DNA from 4 places in the Sphingobium sp. TomMM15 genome. Region 3 is predicted to be linked to each of the others. Evidence: riboswitches for the same ligand, from Rfam matches in the RefSeq annotation. Region 3 holds a riboswitch; each other region holds the start of a gene.
The links. A riboswitch is a leader RNA that binds a small molecule or an ion and turns the genes downstream of it on or off. The one in region 3 is predicted to bind cobalamin.
Positions count from the first base shown of each region.

Region 1: it holds a riboswitch for cobalamin, as region 3 does, so the genes downstream of both, ACZ51H_RS15900 (cobalamin biosynthesis protein CobG) here and ACZ51H_RS00500 (TonB-dependent receptor plug domain-containing protein) in region 3, are expected to answer to the same signal.
Region 2: it holds a riboswitch for cobalamin, as region 3 does, so the genes downstream of both, ACZ51H_RS15940 (DUF1636 domain-containing protein) here and ACZ51H_RS00500 (TonB-dependent receptor plug domain-containing protein) in region 3, are expected to answer to the same signal.
Region 4: it holds a riboswitch for cobalamin, as region 3 does, so the genes downstream of both, ACZ51H_RS15450 (TonB-dependent receptor) here and ACZ51H_RS00500 (TonB-dependent receptor plug domain-containing protein) in region 3, are expected to answer to the same signal.

Region 1 covers NZ_AP027315.1:684,794-688,999, reverse strand. Annotated here, with positions in the region: gene cobO (cob(I)yrinic acid a,c-diamide adenosyltransferase) at 1-525, shown strand, start outside; gene bluB (5,6-dimethylbenzimidazole synthase) at 525-1,163, shown strand; gene ACZ51H_RS15905 (alpha/beta fold hydrolase) at 1,274-2,128, opposite strand; cobalamin riboswitch at 2,260-2,483, shown strand; gene ACZ51H_RS15900 (cobalamin biosynthesis protein CobG) at 2,703-3,758, shown strand; gene ACZ51H_RS15895 (precorrin-8X methylmutase) at 3,758-4,206, shown strand, end outside.
Region 2 covers NZ_AP027315.1:694,891-699,096, reverse strand. Annotated here, with positions in the region: gene ACZ51H_RS15955 (adenosylcobinamide-GDP ribazoletransferase) at 1-585, opposite strand, end outside; gene ACZ51H_RS15950 (histidine phosphatase family protein) at 582-1,148, opposite strand; gene cobT (nicotinate-nucleotide--dimethylbenzimidazole phosphoribosyltransferase) at 1,145-2,161, opposite strand; gene ACZ51H_RS15940 (DUF1636 domain-containing protein) at 2,158-2,565, opposite strand; cobalamin riboswitch at 2,726-2,915, opposite strand; gene fdhD (formate dehydrogenase accessory sulfurtransferase FdhD) at 2,963-3,745, opposite strand; cobalamin riboswitch at 3,837-4,081, shown strand.
Region 3 covers NZ_AP027314.1:98,323-102,528, forward strand. Annotated here, with positions in the region: gene cobA (uroporphyrinogen-III C-methyltransferase) at 1-394, shown strand, start outside; gene mobA (molybdenum cofactor guanylyltransferase) at 595-1,128, opposite strand; cobalamin riboswitch at 1,190-1,414, shown strand; gene ACZ51H_RS00500 (TonB-dependent receptor plug domain-containing protein) at 1,586-3,445, shown strand; gene ACZ51H_RS00505 (ABC transporter substrate-binding protein) at 3,482-4,206, opposite strand, start outside.
Region 4 covers NZ_AP027315.1:594,124-598,329, reverse strand. Annotated here, with positions in the region: gene ACZ51H_RS15465 (malate synthase G) at 1-235, opposite strand, end outside; gene ACZ51H_RS15460 (LysR family transcriptional regulator) at 346-1,239, shown strand; gene ACZ51H_RS15455 (hypothetical protein) at 1,424-1,603, shown strand; cobalamin riboswitch at 1,939-2,185, shown strand; gene ACZ51H_RS15450 (TonB-dependent receptor) at 2,426-4,206, shown strand, end outside.

The DNA of each region.
Region 1 (4,206 bases), on a different replicon from region 3:
ACGCAGGAAAAGGGCCTGCTGATCGTTCATACCGGCAAGGGCAAGGGCAAGACCACCGCTGCACTAGGTATGGTCGTGCGCGCCATCGGTCATGGCAAGAAGGTTGGCGTCGTCCAGTTCGTGAAGGGCGCGATGACCACCGGAGAAAAAGTGGTGTTCGATGCGTTCCCGGATAATGTCATATTCAAGCCGATGGGCGAAGGCTTTACCTGGAACACGCAGGACAAGACCCGCGACATTGCGCTCGCCCGTGAAGCGTGGGACGAGGTAAAGCGGATGATCGCTGATCCCGCCTATGATATGGTGCTGGCAGATGAGCTTAATATCGTCCTGCGCTACGACTATCTGCCCGTTGATGAGGTGCTTGAGGCCGTGGCGAGCAGGGACGAGATGAAGCATGTCATCATCACTGGCCGCAACGCGCCCGAGGCTCTGGTCGAGGCGGCCGATCTCGTGACGGAAATGACGCTGGTCAAACACCCCTTCCGCAGCGGCGTGAAGGCGCAGGCAGGGATCGAATTTTGATGAGCGGACCCGCTATCACCCCGATCGACAGCGCGCAGTTCGAGGCGCTGGTGCGAGCGCGGCGGGACATTCGCCATTTCAGGACCGACCCGATCGACGAAGCGGATGTCGAATGGCTGTTGAGCATGGCGCATCGCGCGCCGTCCGTCGGCCTGTCTCAGCCTTGGCGCTTTGTGCGGATCGAGACGGCGGAGTTGCGCGAGGGGCTGGCGTGCCATGTCGACCGCCAAGTCAGGGAAGCGGGCAAGGAATATGATGGGGATCAGGACCGGCTCTATCGCAGCCTGAAACTTCATGGGCTGCGTGAGGCGCCGGTGCTGTTCGCCGTCTATTGCGACGATGGGACGGAAACCGGCCATCATCTGGGCGCTGTCACCATGCCCGAGGCGCGGCGCTATAGCTGTGTGATGGCGGTCCATACGCTCTGGCTGGCGGCGCAGACACGGCGGATCGGGATGGGGTGGGTGTCGATCATGCAGCCCGAAGGCGTGGACGCGATGCTGGACATTCCGACGGGCTGGGAATGCCTAGGGTTGCTGTGTCTTGGACGGCCGGTGAGCGAGGAAGATGTGCCGGAACTGGAGCGCCGGGGCTGGGAAGAGCGCACGGATTGGCATTCGGTGGTGGTGCGGCGGTAACGAGTCCGGCACTCCTCCGTTCGCCCTGAGCTTGTCGAAGGGCTCCACTTCTTCGAGATAAAGTGAAGGGCTTCGACAGGCTCAGCCCGAACGGGGAAAAGGTAACTCTCTCACCCCCGCAAGAAATCCAGAGCCAGCGCTTCAAATCGGTCCTTATGCTCGATCATCGTCCAGTGGCCGCAGCGCGGAAATACATGCAACTCCGCATTGGGGATGATGCGCATGGGCAACAGCGCGCCGTCGAGCGGGCTGACCTTGTCATCGCGGCCCCACATGATCAGCGTGGGCGCCTGAATCCTGCCCAGATAATCGATACGCTGAGATACGCCCGGCCCGCTCATCGACTGGGCGATGAAACCGAGCGCGGCGCGCGTGTACATTTTGCGGCTGCTTTCCATCGTCACCGGCTCCAGTGCCGCCTTGTAACGCATGTCGATCAGTTCGTCGGTGATGATCGATTTGTCGTAGACCATGGATTCGAGCCACGCGATGATGTTTTCCCGCTTCGGGTCCTCGATGAAATCGACGAGGCGGGTCAGCCCTTCATTGGGGAAGGTCGAGGTGATGTTGAAGCCGATCCCGCCAATCGTGATGTAGCGCAGCACGCGATCGGGATGCGAAGCGGCGAGGTGACCGCCCACGATGCCGCCATAGCTGTTGCCGACCACATGGGCGCGGTCGATGCCAAGGCCGTCCATCAGGGCGACAACAGCGTCGCGAGCCACGCCGACGGGATCGCCATCCACAGGATCGCTCTTCCCATAGCCGGGCGCGTCCAGGATGATGGCGCGGAAATGCTGGGAGAAGAAGGGCAGGTTACCCTGAAAATTCGCCCAGCCGGTCACGCCGGGGCCGGACCCGTGGAGCAGCAGCAGCGCGGGACCTGATCCGGCTTCATGATAATGGAGCCGTCCCTTGTCCGTTTCCAGGAAGCGGCTGGTCGCTTCGAAGTTGAAATCGCTCATTTTTTCCTCTCCATTCTACAATCGTTGATGAAGGCGTAGCGGTGACATTGGGTTGACGCAAGGAAGCGGTCCTTGGCTACTTCCCTTTCGCCTGCATCCCCCTTATGAAGCGGATCGAGCCGGGTTCGTCCCGGTTCATCGATCGCGCCGGTGCCCCGCAAGGGGCTTAAATGGGAACGCGGTGCGGGAGGGTTCCTCCCTAATCCGTGGCTGTCCCTGCAACTGTGAGCGGCGAGCGAGGCATGGACCGGCCGACCCTGGTAATGGGGCGGCCAGCCACTGGAGCGATCCGGGAAGGCCCCATGCCAAGCTGTGACCCGCAAGCCAGGAGACCTGCCGGAGCAAAGGTCGCTCTTGCCATGATCCAGGGGATGGTCACGGCTCGGTTCTCCGTTTGAGCGACGAATTTCGTGCGGCTACGGCCGTGCAGGCGTGCGGCCTGTCCGCCTGCCTGTGCGTGCCGTCCGTGTGTTGTGGCGCTGGTGCGGGGAGTGCAGGAGCAATGCAGGAGCTGATGCGGTGTGACGCAGCGCGAGCTGGCGTGCGCGGCTGGTGCCCGACAGCATGGCGGCCGATGATGGCGGGCGACGGGCTGTTGGTCCGGGTGCGCCCGGCGCTGGGCCGGATGACCCGCGCACAGACTGTGGGGTTGTGCGAAGCCGCCCTCGCGCTGGGCAATGGGCATATCGACCTCACTAATCGCGCCGCCTTGCAAATCAGGGGCGTGCCGCAAGCGAGCCATGGCGCGCTGATGGAGAGGCTCGTCGCGCTGGGGTTGGCAGATGCCGATGGGCAGCGGGACGGGCAGGTGCCGGTGCTGATCAATCCGGACTGGCGACCGGGTGATGACAGCTCTGTCATAGCCGGCGCCTTGATCGCGCGCATGGACGAGCTGCCCGAGCTGCCCGCGAAGGTCGGCTTTGCGATCGATGCGGGACCAGCACCGGTGTTGAGCGATGTTCCGGCTGATTTTCGGATCGAAAGAGGGACGAGCGGCACGCTGATCCTGCGCGCTGACGGCCGCGCGCATGGCATGAGCGTGAGTGCAGAGGACGCGGCCGAGGGGTTGATCCGCCTTGCCCGTTGGTTCGTGGCCAGCGGTGGCGCACAGGCAGGACGAATGGCGCGGCATTCAGCACCGCTGCCTGATGTAACAACTAAAGCTCCTGCCCCCACCCGGCCTTGCGCCGCCGCCCTGACCGCTGCGCCCGGCCCTTTCCATGCGGCGCCCTTTGGCAGGATCGAGGCGCCTGCGCTGCTTGCCGTGATGGCGGACGGCGTGGAGGCGGTGCGGCTCACCCCTTGGCGGGGGCTGGTGCTGGAAGGCAGCGACGCGCCGTCCGATGACCCAGCCGATCCGCGCCTTTCGACCGATTGCTGCCCCGGTGCGCCAGCCTGCCCGCAGGCGAGCGTCGCCACGCGTGATCTGGCCGCCCGGCTCGCGCCGCATATTCGGGGGCTTCATGTCTCGGGCTGCGCAAAGGGCTGCGCCCGACCGGCGCAGGCGGCGGTGGTCCTCACCGGGCGTGACGGGCGCTTCGACCTTGGCCGCAATGCGCGCGCGGGTGCGCCGCCGCTGCAAACGGGCCTGTCACCCGATCAGATACTTGTCCTTTTCGGAGCCCATTGATGCCGCATCTCTATGAAACCGACGGCGCGGAAATCTATCGCCAATCCTTCCGCATGATCCGGGCGGAGGCGACGCTCGACCGCTTTGCGGCAGAGGAAGAGCGGGTTGCCGTGCGCATGATCCATGCCGCTGGAATGGTCGGACTCGCGCCGCATATCCGCTTTTCGCCGGGCTTTGCGACAGGCACGATCGCGGCGCTGGAGGCGGGCGCGCCGATCCTGTGTGATGCGCGGATGGTGTCGGAAGGGATTACGCGCGCGCGATTGCCTGCTGGCAATTCGATCCTCTGCACCCTGAACAAGCCGCAAGTGCCCGATCTTGCCCGGTCGATGGCGAACACGCGGTCGGCAGCGGCGCTGGAGCTGTGGCGGCCTCATCTGGCGGGAGCGGTGGTGGCGATCGGCAATGCCCCGACGGCGCTTTTCCACCTGCTCAACATGCTGGAAGA
Region 2 (4,206 bases), on a different replicon from region 3:
AGCGGCGGACAGGAGGGCGGGAATGATCAGGCAGAAAGCTAGGGCCAGCATCGTCCAGCCGAGCAGATGCGCCGGGCTGATGCTTTCGCGGAAGCGGCTGGCCAGGCCCTCATGGAGCGGCGGGAGCCAGAGGGTCCATGCCAGGGGGCCGATCCGCGCGACGAAGGGCACGGCGATGAGGGCGATCGGCGCGACATGCTCCGCGCAGAGGCGCAGCAGGACGAGCTTCGCCAGCAGTTGCAGGACGATGGTGACGACGCCGAAGCTCCCGATATGCGGGTCGGCAAGAACGGCGGACAGCTTTGCCGGGTCGCCATGGGCTGCCCCTACCCCGTCAGCGATGTCGCCAAGACCGTCGAGATGAAGCGCCCCGGTGATGGCGACCCAGGCGATCAGGCCGAGCAAGGCGGCCATCCAGGGTTCGACGATCAGGCCGATCGTCATGGCGGCGGCGACGGCGAGGCCGACGATGATGCCGGTCGCGGGAAACCAGCGGATCGCAGCGGCAAAGTCCTCCTCCTCCGCGCGCACTTGCGGGAGCGGCAGGCGGGTCATGAGTTGCAGCGCGAGGACGAGGCGGATCATGTCACGAGGCCGGTGATCTGCGCGTTTGGATTGTCTCCCGTCCAGATACGCAGGCTGAGCAAGGCACCATAGGGAAGGTCGATTGCCCAGGCCTGCTGGTAAGTGAAGCCGCACAGGGTAGTCAGCGCGCCACGTATCGCACCGGCATGGGTGAGAACCAGCGATGGCCGGTCGATTTCGCCAAGTGCCGCCTTTACGCGCAGGCAAAGGCTGGACCAGCTTTCCCCTCCCGGCGGAGGATGGTCATCGGGGGACGACCAGAAGGGACCAATTTCCTCGGCGGGCAGAGTGGCGGGGTCGGTGCCCTCCCATTCGCCGAAGTGCAGTTCGCGCCAGCGCGCGTCGATGTCGTGCGGCACCTGCCGGGCGGCGGCGATCAGGGCGGCGGGAGCGCGGGCGCGTGTCAGGTCGGAGCTGATCAGGCGGTCGAACGCAAGCGCGCGGGATCGTTCGACACATAGCTGCATGGCGGCCGGGTCGGGCGGCATATCCATGTGACCGAGCAGGAGGCCGGGCGTTTGTGGCGCGGCGTGGCGCATCAGGTGGAGCGTGAGGGGGCTCATAGCGCGTTAGCCACGGCGGCTTCGGCGAAGGTTGCCATCTGGTCGTGCGCGGCGACGGCCGAGCGGATGAGTTGCGCCGCGACCGCTGCGCCGCTGCCTTCGCCGAGGCGCATGTTGAGGTGAAGCAAGGGGTGCAGGCCGAGCTTTTCGAGCAGCCGGACATGGCCTGCTTCGGCGGAGCAGTGGGCGGCGAGGCAGTGGGCCGTGATGGCGGGATTGTCTCGCGCCAGAGGGGCGATGGCCGCGCCGCAGATAAAGCCGTCGAGCAGCACCGGCACACGCATCATGCGCGCGGCAAGGACGGCGCCTGCCATCGCCGCGATCTCTCGCCCGCCGAGACGGCGGAGGGTTTCGAAGGCGTCGGTGCAATGGGGACCGTGCAGCGTATGCGCGATCTGGACGGCCTGCGTCTTGCGAGTGAGGGCTGCTGCGTCGATGCCGGTGCCCCTCCCCGTCCAGTCCTGCGCCTCGCCGCCGAAGGATTGAAGGCACAGCCCGGCGGCGGGGGTGGTGTTGGCGATGCCCATTTCACCTGCGAAGAACAGGTCGCAATCTTGCACGACGGCGGCGGCGCCCGCGTTCAGGGCGTCGAGGCATTCGGCCTCCGTCATGGCGGGGGCTTCGCATATGTCGGCGGTGGGTTTGTCGAGGGCGAGCGGGACAATGACCAGCTCGGCTCCGCAGGCGGTGGCGAGTACGTTGATCGCCGCGCCTCCTGCCTGGAAATTCGCGACCATCTGCGCGGTGACGGAAGCCGGGAAGGCGCTGACCCCGCGCGCGGCGACGCCATGATTCCCCGCGAAGATGGCGGCGCGAATGCGGTCGGCGCGTGGACGTTCGCGGCCCTGCCAGCCTGCCATGAAGAGGGCGATGTCCTCCAAACGACCGAGCGATCCGGCGGGCTTCGTCAAGGAGGCCTGACGGGCGGCTGCGGCTTCGACTGTTGCCGCATCAGGTTCCGGGAGCGTGGCAAGCGCGGATTGGAAGGCGGCGCGATCCTGAAAGTGGATCATGTGCAGACGAAACCTTCGGGCGGCGTGCGGACGATGAAATGGCCCTTCACCCCCTGCGGCCACTCGGCGTAGCGAACGACGCCTTCTTCGCTGGCGGCGTGGCGCAGGGCATAGTCAAGGATGGCGCGCGCGGCGTCCGCGTCCGGGGTGAAGTCGCCCAGCACATAGCCGACTTTGCCGGGACCACGCACATGAACGGTGCAATGACGCTGGCAGGCGAAGAGGCAGGGCATGTCCTGCACGGCAACCGCTTCATAGGCAGGCTCGGCCGCCTGAAGGTCGCGCATGGCCGCAACCAACAGCGCGCCGCCGCGTCGCCCTGCCCCATCTTCCCGCTGATCGGCGGACAGGCGGCAGGTCGAGCAGACCACCACCGACGCCCCGTTTTCGACCGCGCACAGCATCAGCGGCGCGCTTCCATAACCATGTGAACATGAAAGACCGTCATCATGGCCCTCCTCGCAAAATCGAACCGCAAACAGCCCAGCCCGGCCGAATGGCGAGCAAGGCGGTGGCTGTCGTCCGCGAGGGGAACCCCGTTCGTCCGGCACACCCTGTCCGGTCGAAGAACGACTGCGGCAGGCAGGTCTCCTGGCTCACGGGTCGCTGCGCACCGGCCGCCTTCTCGGGGGAAAAGCTCCCCCAATGGCTGCGTGGCCGGTCCACTCACCGCTTACAGTTGCAGGGGCAGCGCGGGCATTACACCCGACTTCCCTTTTGATCCCCGAGGGGAACCTGTCGCGGGGCTGCTGATAAAGAGGCGGTGGCGCGTCCGCAAGCGGTAGATGGAGCGGCGCTTCGTCAGTCGGGCAGTTCGCCCACCGCGAGCACGGCATCGGGCCGGGCAAGCACGACGATCGGCAATCCGGCGCTGGCCGCGCGCTCGGCGGCCAGACGGGTCGGGGCGGAGATGGTGACGAGCAGGGGGCAATTGGCGAGCGCTGCCTTTTCCACCAGCTCAAAGGAACATCGGGAGGACAACAGCGCGAAACCGCCATCCCAGGACATTTGCCCCCGCCGCATGGCCCCGATCAGCTTGTCGAAAGCATTGTGACGTCCCACATCCTCATAGGCGAGGCGAATAGCGCCATCCGGCCCCGCCAAGGCAGCGGCATGGACCGCGCCGGTTTGCCGGTTGAGCGGCTGATGTGCGGCAAGATCGCGCAGGGCGCCGAAGATAGCTTCCCGGCTCGCTTCCGATCGGGCGGTCACGGCAGGCAAGGGCCGCATCGCCTGTTCCAGATTTTCCACGCCGCACAGACCACAAGAGGAATCGGAGACGCGATGACGGACCCGGCCGAGCAGCCCCTCGACGCGGTCTTCCGGCAGCGTAGCCCGTGCGACCAAGCCCTGCTCAGTAGCATGGACCTCGACGTCGAGCGGCGCGTCGGATGGGATGACCAGCCGCTCGGCCAGCGCGAACCCCTGCACCAGTTCCGCAACGTCGGCGGGCGTCGCCATCAACACGGCATAGCCAACGCCGTTGAACTCGATCGCGACGGGCACTTCCTCCGCCAACTCGCGCGTCACGGGCGATGCTTCGCCATCGGGGGTGATGCGGGTGAAGGAGAAGGGCGAAGACATAGGGCCGGTCTAGGCGGGCAATGTGCCTCCGGCAAGCAAATGGACGCGGCCATGCAACTGCCGCTTCCCTTTGGTGGCTAAGCCATCTATGCACGGCCACGATCGCGCCGGTGCCCGGAAGGGCTTTAAAGGGAATGCGGTGCGGGTTGCTGAAAAGGCACCCAAATCCGCGGCTGTCCCTGCAACTGTAAGCGGTGAGCGAGACGCATATCGACCTTCCGTCACTTGTCGGGGGTCAGCCACTGGGCCGGACGCTAAATCATGCGAGGCCTGGGAAGGCCATGTGTCGAGCGATGACCCGCAAGCCAGGAGACCTGTCGGCGTCTGGTCGCTCTTGCTTTGGCCCAGGGGATGGCCGGGGCACGGTATTCCGTCTGAGCGACGCGTGCGGCGGGGCCGCACCGGCTTCATGTGCCGGACGCTTCATCGCGTCCGTCCGGCGCGTGATGTCGGCCGCGTAG
Region 3 (4,206 bases):
TGCCGCAAGCGGCAGCGCCTCGCTCACCCTGCGCGGCAAGGCGCGCGGCCTGACGCTGGTGACCGCGCATCTCAAAGCCAGTGAACCGCTCAAGCTCGACTGGGAGGCGCTCGCCCGTCCCGGCGGCACGCTTGGCATCTATATGGGCCGCGCCGCCGCCGGAGAGATCAGCCGCCAGCTGATCGCCGCAGGCCGCGATCCCGAAACGCCGGTGATGGTGGCGGTCAACGTCTCGCTCCCCACCGAACGCCTGATCCGCGGCAAGCTGTCCGCGCTTGCCTTTCTGGTCGCCACGATCAGCGACGAAGACCCGACCCTGCTGCTGATCGGCGAAGCGGTGGCGGGAACGTCCATGCCTGTAGGGGTTGCAGCTAGCGTCGCTCTACAGGTTTGAACTTGCCCTCCACATCTTTGCCTTGAGCCTGTCGATGCCGCTGCCTTAGTTGGAAGGAAGGTAAGGGGTTTCGGCAGGCTCAGACCGGTGGAGCCCGTGGGCTTGCGGTTGTAATGATGTAACTTCGTGCTCCTGCGAAGGCAGGAGCCCATTTGCGGCCGTGAGAACTGGGCTCCTGCCTGCGCAGGAGCACGGAGTGGTTAGTTCTTTGGCAATCCGGCAATATCCTGCGGTCGATTTATATTCGGCAGGACGATGTCCGCCCGCTCCACGATCCGCGCGCCGATCCGCTCCAGCCAACCATATATCGACCGGCTATTCTCCTCAGCCAGATGAGCATCCATTTCATCCGCAAGCCCGGCAGGCCAGAACCCCGCCATTTGCTGCCCCTTCAACACTGCAGCGCCTTCTCCCGTCAGCGCCTCCACCAGCGCCGCCGGATAGACCGGCATGTCGCATCCCGTCGTCAGCACCGCCTCATAGCCTTCGCTCCGCGCATGATGCAGCGCCGCATTCAGCCCGCCCAGCGGCCCCATGTCCGGCGCGGGCCGATCGGATAGGCTGGTCAGCCCCTCGACCGTCCGTCCGCATACCACCACCGCCTCAACGTGGGGCGCGATTGCCGCCACCGCATGCTCCATCAGAGTCCGCCCGTCCGGCATCAGCGCCATCGCCTTGTCGCTCCCGAACCGGCTGGATCGCCCGCCCGCCAATACCGCGCCCAGCAATCGCATTATCCACTCCTTGGCAGAACCCTCAACTTCCCCTATGGCGCGCGGCGTGAGCGGGCAACTGTTCACGACAGATCGCGCCGGAAAGGGAATGCGGTGCGGACGGGATCACCGTCCAACTCCGCGGCTGTCCCTGCAACTGTAAGCGGCGAGCGCGATGCACAGGGAAACCCGCAAGCCTTCAAAGGGGAAGGCGAGGGGGACCAGCCACTGGACCAAAAGTCCGGGAAGGCGTGCATCACCGCGACGACCCGCGAGCCAGGAAACCTACCGGCGCATGGTCGCTCTTGCCTTGGGTCCAGGGATAGGTCCGGGCACGGTGTTTTCCGTCTGAGCGACGAAGCGGCGCAGGGCCGCATCGGTGCGCGTGACGGGGCTGGCGTCTCTTCTTCCCGCGCATCGGCCGCTTATGCGGCAGGCCCTGGGCTCATGTCGCATGGCGCTCAGGGAAGACAGACATATGATCAGGACCGGAATTTCACTGCTGGCGCTCCTCGCCGCCACCCCCGCTCTCGCCGAAGATTCGGGCGAGATCGTCGTCACCGCGCTCGGCATTGAGCAACCCACCGATGAAGTCGGGCAGGCGGTGACCGTGATCGATGAAAAGACGATCGAAACGCGCCAGAATGTCAGCGTCGTGGACCTGCTGATCACCACCCCCGGCATCCGCTTCAACCGCACCGGCAGCCTGGGCAACGTCACCAGCGTGTCGGTGCGTGGCGCCGAAACGACGCAGACGCTGGTGCTGATCGACGGCGTGAAGGTCAACGACCCGAGCGGCATCGGCGATCAATATGATTTCGGCAATTTGCTTGTCGGCAACATCCGCCGGATCGAGGTGCTGCGCGGTTCCAACTCCATTGCCTATGGCAGCCAGGCGATCGGCGGCGTCGTCAACATCATGACCGGTATCCCAAGCGAAGGGTTCGGCGGCAAGGCGTCGGTCGATTATGGCTATGCCGATACGCTGAATGCGAAGGCGGATGTATCGGGCACCAGCGGCATATTGTCGGGCGGCGTGGGCCTCGCCTATTTCCGCACCGATGGCATCTCCGCTGTCTCTTCCGATTTTGGTGGCGCGGAAAAGGATGGCTATGAAAATATCACTGGCAATGCCCGGCTGAAGATCGCCTTCACCGATGATCTGAGCCTCGACCTGCGCGGCTATTATATCAACGGCGATCTCGACTATGACAGCTTCTTTGGCAGGCCGGCCGACAGCCCCGACGTCGCGAAGTCCAATCAATATATCGGCTATGCGGGCGTGAATTTGGCGCTGTTCGACGGCAAGCTGACCAACCGGGCGGCCGTTACCTGGTATCAGCAGGATCGCGATTATTATTTCGTGCGCGGCAACGCCCCGGACTTCGGCTATTCCGGGACGAACCTGCGCTTCGAATATGAAGGCGTCTATCAGCCCATCGATGACGTGAAGCTGCTGCTCGGCTATGAACATGAGCGGCCCGATTATGAGTTTTTCGGCTTCGGTTCGCAGGAAAGCCACCGCGCCAACATCGACAGCATCTATGCGCTGGCCGTGGTAAAGCCGGTAGCGGGCCTGTCCATGACAGCAGGGGTGCGTCATGACGATCACAGCCAGTTCGGCGGCGCGACGACGTTCGGCGCGAACGCCAACTACACGCCCAATGGTGGCGCGACCAATTTCCGCCTGAGCTACGGGGAGGGCTTCAAGGCGCCGTCGCTCTATCAGCTTTACGATACATTCAGCGGCAATCCGGACCTGAAGCCCGAGCGTTCGAAGAGCTACGACATCGGCTTCGACCAGAATCTGGGGAGCGACCGGGCGGTGCTGTCCGTCACCGGATTCTGGCGCGACACGCGGGACCAGCTGAATTACGACAATACGACCTTCACCTATGGCAATCTGGATCGCACCCGCGCCAAGGGCGTGGAAACGACGCTGACGCTGCGTCCGGTCGATGCACTGACCTTCACCGCCGCCTATAGCTATGTCGATGCGCGTGATCGTTCGCCGGGCAGCGCGGCCTTTGGCGAGCGCCTGCTGCGCCGCGCCGCTAACGCCGTCAGCGCATCGGTCGATTATGCCTGGTCCTTCGGCCTGTCGACCGGGGCGACCGTGACGATGGTCAGCGACAGCGTCGATCTCGACCCCGTGACCCGCAACCGGGTGCAGATTGACGGCTATGCGGTAACGGATATCCGCGCCTCCTTCCCAATCACGGAAAGGCTCGAAATCTACGGCCGCATCGACAATTTGTTCGATCAGGAATACGCCACCGCCTATGGTTATGGCACCTACGGCCGGTCGGCCTATGGCGGCGTGCGTGTCCGCTTCTGACGGTAGAAGGTGAAGGGGGTGGGCGACCGCCCCCCTTCATCGCCGGGGCGCGGCCTTTGGCTGCGTCCTGCCTTTGCTTGCGGCGTCCGCCTGCGTCACGATGCTGCGCGCGGCCTGCACATAAGCGGGGCCGCCGCACACCGTCCAGGCTTGCGGCACGCGGATGCGGGGGATGGATCGCAGCACCGGGTGGTGCAGCATCTCCGTCCCCTGATCGACGACCTTTTCGCTGCCTTCCTCCACGATCAGATAATCGGGCCTGGCCGCGATCATCTCCTCCAGCGGCACCTGCGCCAGCGCTGGCTTGCCAAGCTTTGCTGCCAGATTGGTGAGGCCCGCGCGCCGGATCAACTCATCGACCAAAGTTCCGGTCCCGGTCATATAGCCGCGCCGCTGATAATAGGCAGCCACGCCGCCGCGCCGGGACCGGGGCAGGGCGGCGAGGTCGCGCTCCATGCCCGCGATCATCGCCTCGCCCCGCGCGGGATGGCCGACAATGGCCGCCACCTGCCGGATCTGTCCCCTGATCGCCGCGAAGCTGTCCGCGCTCGCCAGCCCCAGCTTGCGCCATCGCCCGTCCGGCGCGCTGACAACGCCGCCAGTGCCATCGGGAAAGCCGATCACCAAATCGGGACGCAGCGCCAATACCTCTTCGGCCGGACGTTTCAGTACCGGAAAACGCCGCGCCTTGGCGATCGCCGCCGACAGTTCCGGATCATGCCCATAGGGACTCAGAGCCGCGATCTGCCCCGGATCGGCGA
Region 4 (4,206 bases), on a different replicon from region 3:
CCGCATCAAAGGGCCGCCCCGCTTGCTCGCCATGCCAGCTGTCGATCTGCGCCTGAATAACATCCCTCTTTTCCAGCAGAGCCGCATTAAGCGGCGCAAACCGCGCGAAAATCGCAGCCGCGCCCTTCCAAAACGCCTCCGCCGCGATCCCCGTCCCCGGCAGGACTTCCCCATCGATAAAGCGCGCCAGCTCGGCGGCAACCCTCAGGCCCGATTTCTCGATCATGCCGTCCATGGGCAACTCTCCATCCAAAATACTGTGACGAAAGCCTATAGACCCCTCTCCATCCTCGCACTAGACAACAAGAACTCAAAGCATCTGTTCCTCACAGGAAAAGATCATCGATGGATCCCGATTATCTTCTCTTCGCCCGCGCGGTAGAGGCAGGCAGCCTTTCGGCGGCAGGCCGCATATTGAACATCTCGCCCGCCATGATGTCGAAACGCATCTCCCGGCTGGAAGCGCGCCTCGGCGTCCGCCTCATCCATCGCACCACGCGCCGCCTTGCCCTGACGGAGGAAGGCGTCGGCCTGCACCGCGACCTGGTCGCCATCCTCGACGCCATCCAGCAGGCGGAGCAACGCGTCACCAGTCGGCATCGGAGCGCGTCCGGGCCGCTGCGCATTTCGGCTCCCACCTCCTTCGGCCGCCTGCATGTGGCGCCTCATGTCGGCCGCTTTCTGGACCTCCATCCGCGCGTCGATCTCGAACTCAACCTGTCCGACGCCTATGAAGACCTGCTCGCCGAGCGCATCGACGGGGCAATCCGCATCACCAGCGACATTCCTCTCCATCTGGAGGGACATCATCTCGCCACCAACCGCCGCATCCTCTGCGCCAGCCCAGCCTATCTCGCCGCGCATGGCATTCCGGACAAGATCGCCGACCTCCCCCGCCACCGCCTACTCGCGGCCGATGGACAATTGCCATGGCGGCTGGTGAATGGCCGCGCGCGCAAGCTGATTGATGGCCAAAGCCATGTCCGCACCAACAGCAGCGAAATCGTGCGCGAACTTGCCCTGACCGGCGTCGGGATCGCCTTGCGCTCGCTCTGGGACGTGGGCGACCTGATCGCGGAAGGCAGCCTCGTCCGGGTCCTCGATAGCTGGGAAGGCCCCGCTGACCTCGCCGTTCACGCCGTCCACCCCCGCGCCGCAGGTCGTCCCGCCGCCGTAGACGCCTTCATCGGCTTCTTGCGCGAAACCTTCCGCGATGCATCGTGGAACCGGGGCGGCTGATAGCAAGAAGCCCCTTAGCGCCATCCGCTTAACTGCTTGAAAAGCGCAGAAATCCCTTCCTGAAATCATTTGCAAGCAGGCTGTCAAAAAACAGAAGCTTTCCGGAGTTAACCTGCGTAATGGCAGCGGGAAACAGGCCGATGTTATCGTTCGAGCCATAAGAAATTGAGAGAGGATAAGGGCCATGCGCCCCAATGACGCATCACATTTTTCCGCCTGCGCCGCCCAGGAAGCGCGGCAAGCCAGGGAAGCGCGCCTGCGCGGCGCAGACCAGGCCACCATCGCCCTCCACAATGAACGCGCCGTCCGCTACCAAGCCATGGCCCTACGCCTCCAGCGCGAGCACGGCGCGACGCTGAACTGATCCATCAACGCCAAGCGGCTACGTCAGCGTCCCACCACGTACCGTCATGCCAGCGAAAGCTGGCATCTCAGGCGACCACGCGCCTCCTAGCAAGGGGATCCCAGCTTCCGCTGGGATGACAAACGGAAAAATGAGGGACACGCCCATTCCCTCTCCCCTTCAGGGGAGAGGGTGCCGAGCAAAGCGAAGGCGGGAGAGGGGAACGCAAAGCACGACCGCCGCTCCCCTCTCCCCAACCCTCTCCCCTGAAGGGGAGAGGGGGTAAGTTACCTCACCCAACCACCCCCCTTGCCCTACCCCCACAGCTCCGCTATCCCCCCGTCACCCGGGCAACCCCCGGGCATGATCGCGCCGGTGCCTCGAAAGAGGCTTAAAAGGGAACATGGTAAAGGAGGCATCCGCCTCCCCAAGCCAAGGCTGTCCCTGCAACTGTAAGCGGCGAGCGCGATGCACATCGCCCCACCTCATAGGCGGGATGGGGCAAGTCACTGGGCCGGACGCTAAATCCTGCGAGGCCCGGGAAGGCCGTGCATCAAGCGATGACCCGCGAGCCAGGAGACCTGCCAGCGTCTGGTCGCTCTTGCCTTGGTCCAGGGGATGGCCGCGGCACGGTAGTTTCCGTCTGAGCGACGAACGAGCGGCGAGAGGCCGCTTCGGTGACGCTGGCGGCCGCCTTGGGGGCGTCCGGTCGCCCGCGCGCGCCGGTCGCCGTCTGGCGGCAGGTCTCTCGCCGAGAGTCGCCAGACGCCCGGAGTGCATCAAGTGAAACTACCCAATCATCTCCACCGCGCTGCCTGCGCGCTGACCGCCACGCTCCTCCCACTGCCCACCTTCGCCGCCGACGCGAACGACGCAGGCGAGGATGCCAACACCATCATCGTCTTCGGCCGAGGCGAGGACAAGATCGGCACCGCTCATGCGGCAAGCGAGGGCGGCGTCGGCGGCGCGGACCTTCTCGTCCGCCCGCTGCTGCGCGTCGCCGAACTGCTCGAAGCGGTGCCCGGCATGGTCGCGGCCCAACATTCGGGCAGCGGCAAGGCCAATCAATATTTCCTGCGCGGCTTCAATCTCGATCATGGGTCCGACTTCACCACCTATATTGACGGGGTTCAGATGAACTTCCGCACACACGGTCACGGCCAGGGCTATCTCGACTTGAACGGCCTCATCCCCGAAATCATCGCGAGGGAGGATTTTCGCAAAGGCCCCTATCGCGCCGATGGCGGCGACTTCGCGCTCGCGGGCGCGGCCTATATGACCACGATCGACGGCTATGACCGTCCATGGGTCGCGGCGGAGGGCGGCTCCTTCGGCTGGCGCAGACTGGCGGCGGGCGGCACGGTAAAGGCGGGCGCAGGCAATCTCACCCTCGTCGCCCAGGCCAAGGCTTATGACGGCCCGTGGCAGGAGGCCGAACATCTGCGCCACTATGCAGGCTTCGCCAAATATACGCTCCCCGCCGGGGCCGGTAAGATCGACGCCACGCTCCACGCCTATCGCGCGACATGGCGCCCGACCGAGCAGATACCCGAACGGATCATCGGCACGCCGCTCTGCCCCGATGTCTTCTGTTCGCCCGATCCGTCCGCGCGCGGCGAAACGACGCGCATCATCGGCAACATCGCTACCATCCAGCCGACATGGCGCACCAATCTCTACGCGCAATTCTATGACTGGACGATGTTCTCCAACCCCACCTACACCGATCCCGACGGCACCAGCGCGCAGATCGAGCAGTTCGACCGCCGCTGGGTATTGGGCTTCACCGGCGAAAAGCGTTGGGACATCGCCCCGGCACTGCAACTGAAGCTCGGCACGGAAAATCGCTATGACGCGATCGGCAATGTCGGCGTCAATCGCACGTCGAACCGCGCCTTCCTATCCTCACTCGGCCGCTATCGCGTAAAGCAGGGTTCAGCAGCCCTTTATGGCGAAGCGACCGTCACGCCGCTGCCGGGCTTGCGAGTCACTGGCGGCCTGCGCGGCGACTATTATCATTACGACGTCCGCGCCCGCGACGCCGTCGCCGCTGCGCTGGGCGAAGGCAGCGGATCGGACACGCTCGTCTCCCCCAAGGCATCGGCCGCCTGGGCGATCACGCCGCGTCTTGAACTTTATGCCAATTGGGGCCGGGGCTTTCATTCCAACGATGCGCGCGGCGCGGTCAATGTCGACACGCCTGTCCCGATGCTCGTGCGCGGCACGGGCAAGGAATTGGGCGGCCGCCTGCAACTACCCGGCTTCACCTTCACCGCGACCTATTGGTGGCTGAATGTCGGCAGCGAGTTGCGCTTCGTCGGCGACTCAAACGCGGTCGAGCCCAGCGGAGCCAGCCGCCGCCACGGCTATGAGCTTGTCGCTTTCTGGCGCCCGCTCCCCTGGCTCGCCTTGGACGGCAACTACACCGCCAGCCACAGCCGCTATACCAATGGCGACCATATCCCCAACGCTTTCAAAAATGCCGCGTCCGCCGGGGCCGCCATCGTGCTCGATCCATGGGAAGCCAGCATCCGCGTCCGTCACCTTGGCCCCTCACCACTGATCGAGGACAATAGCGTGCGCGATTCCGGCAGCACGGTCGTCAATGCCCGCGCCGCGTGGAA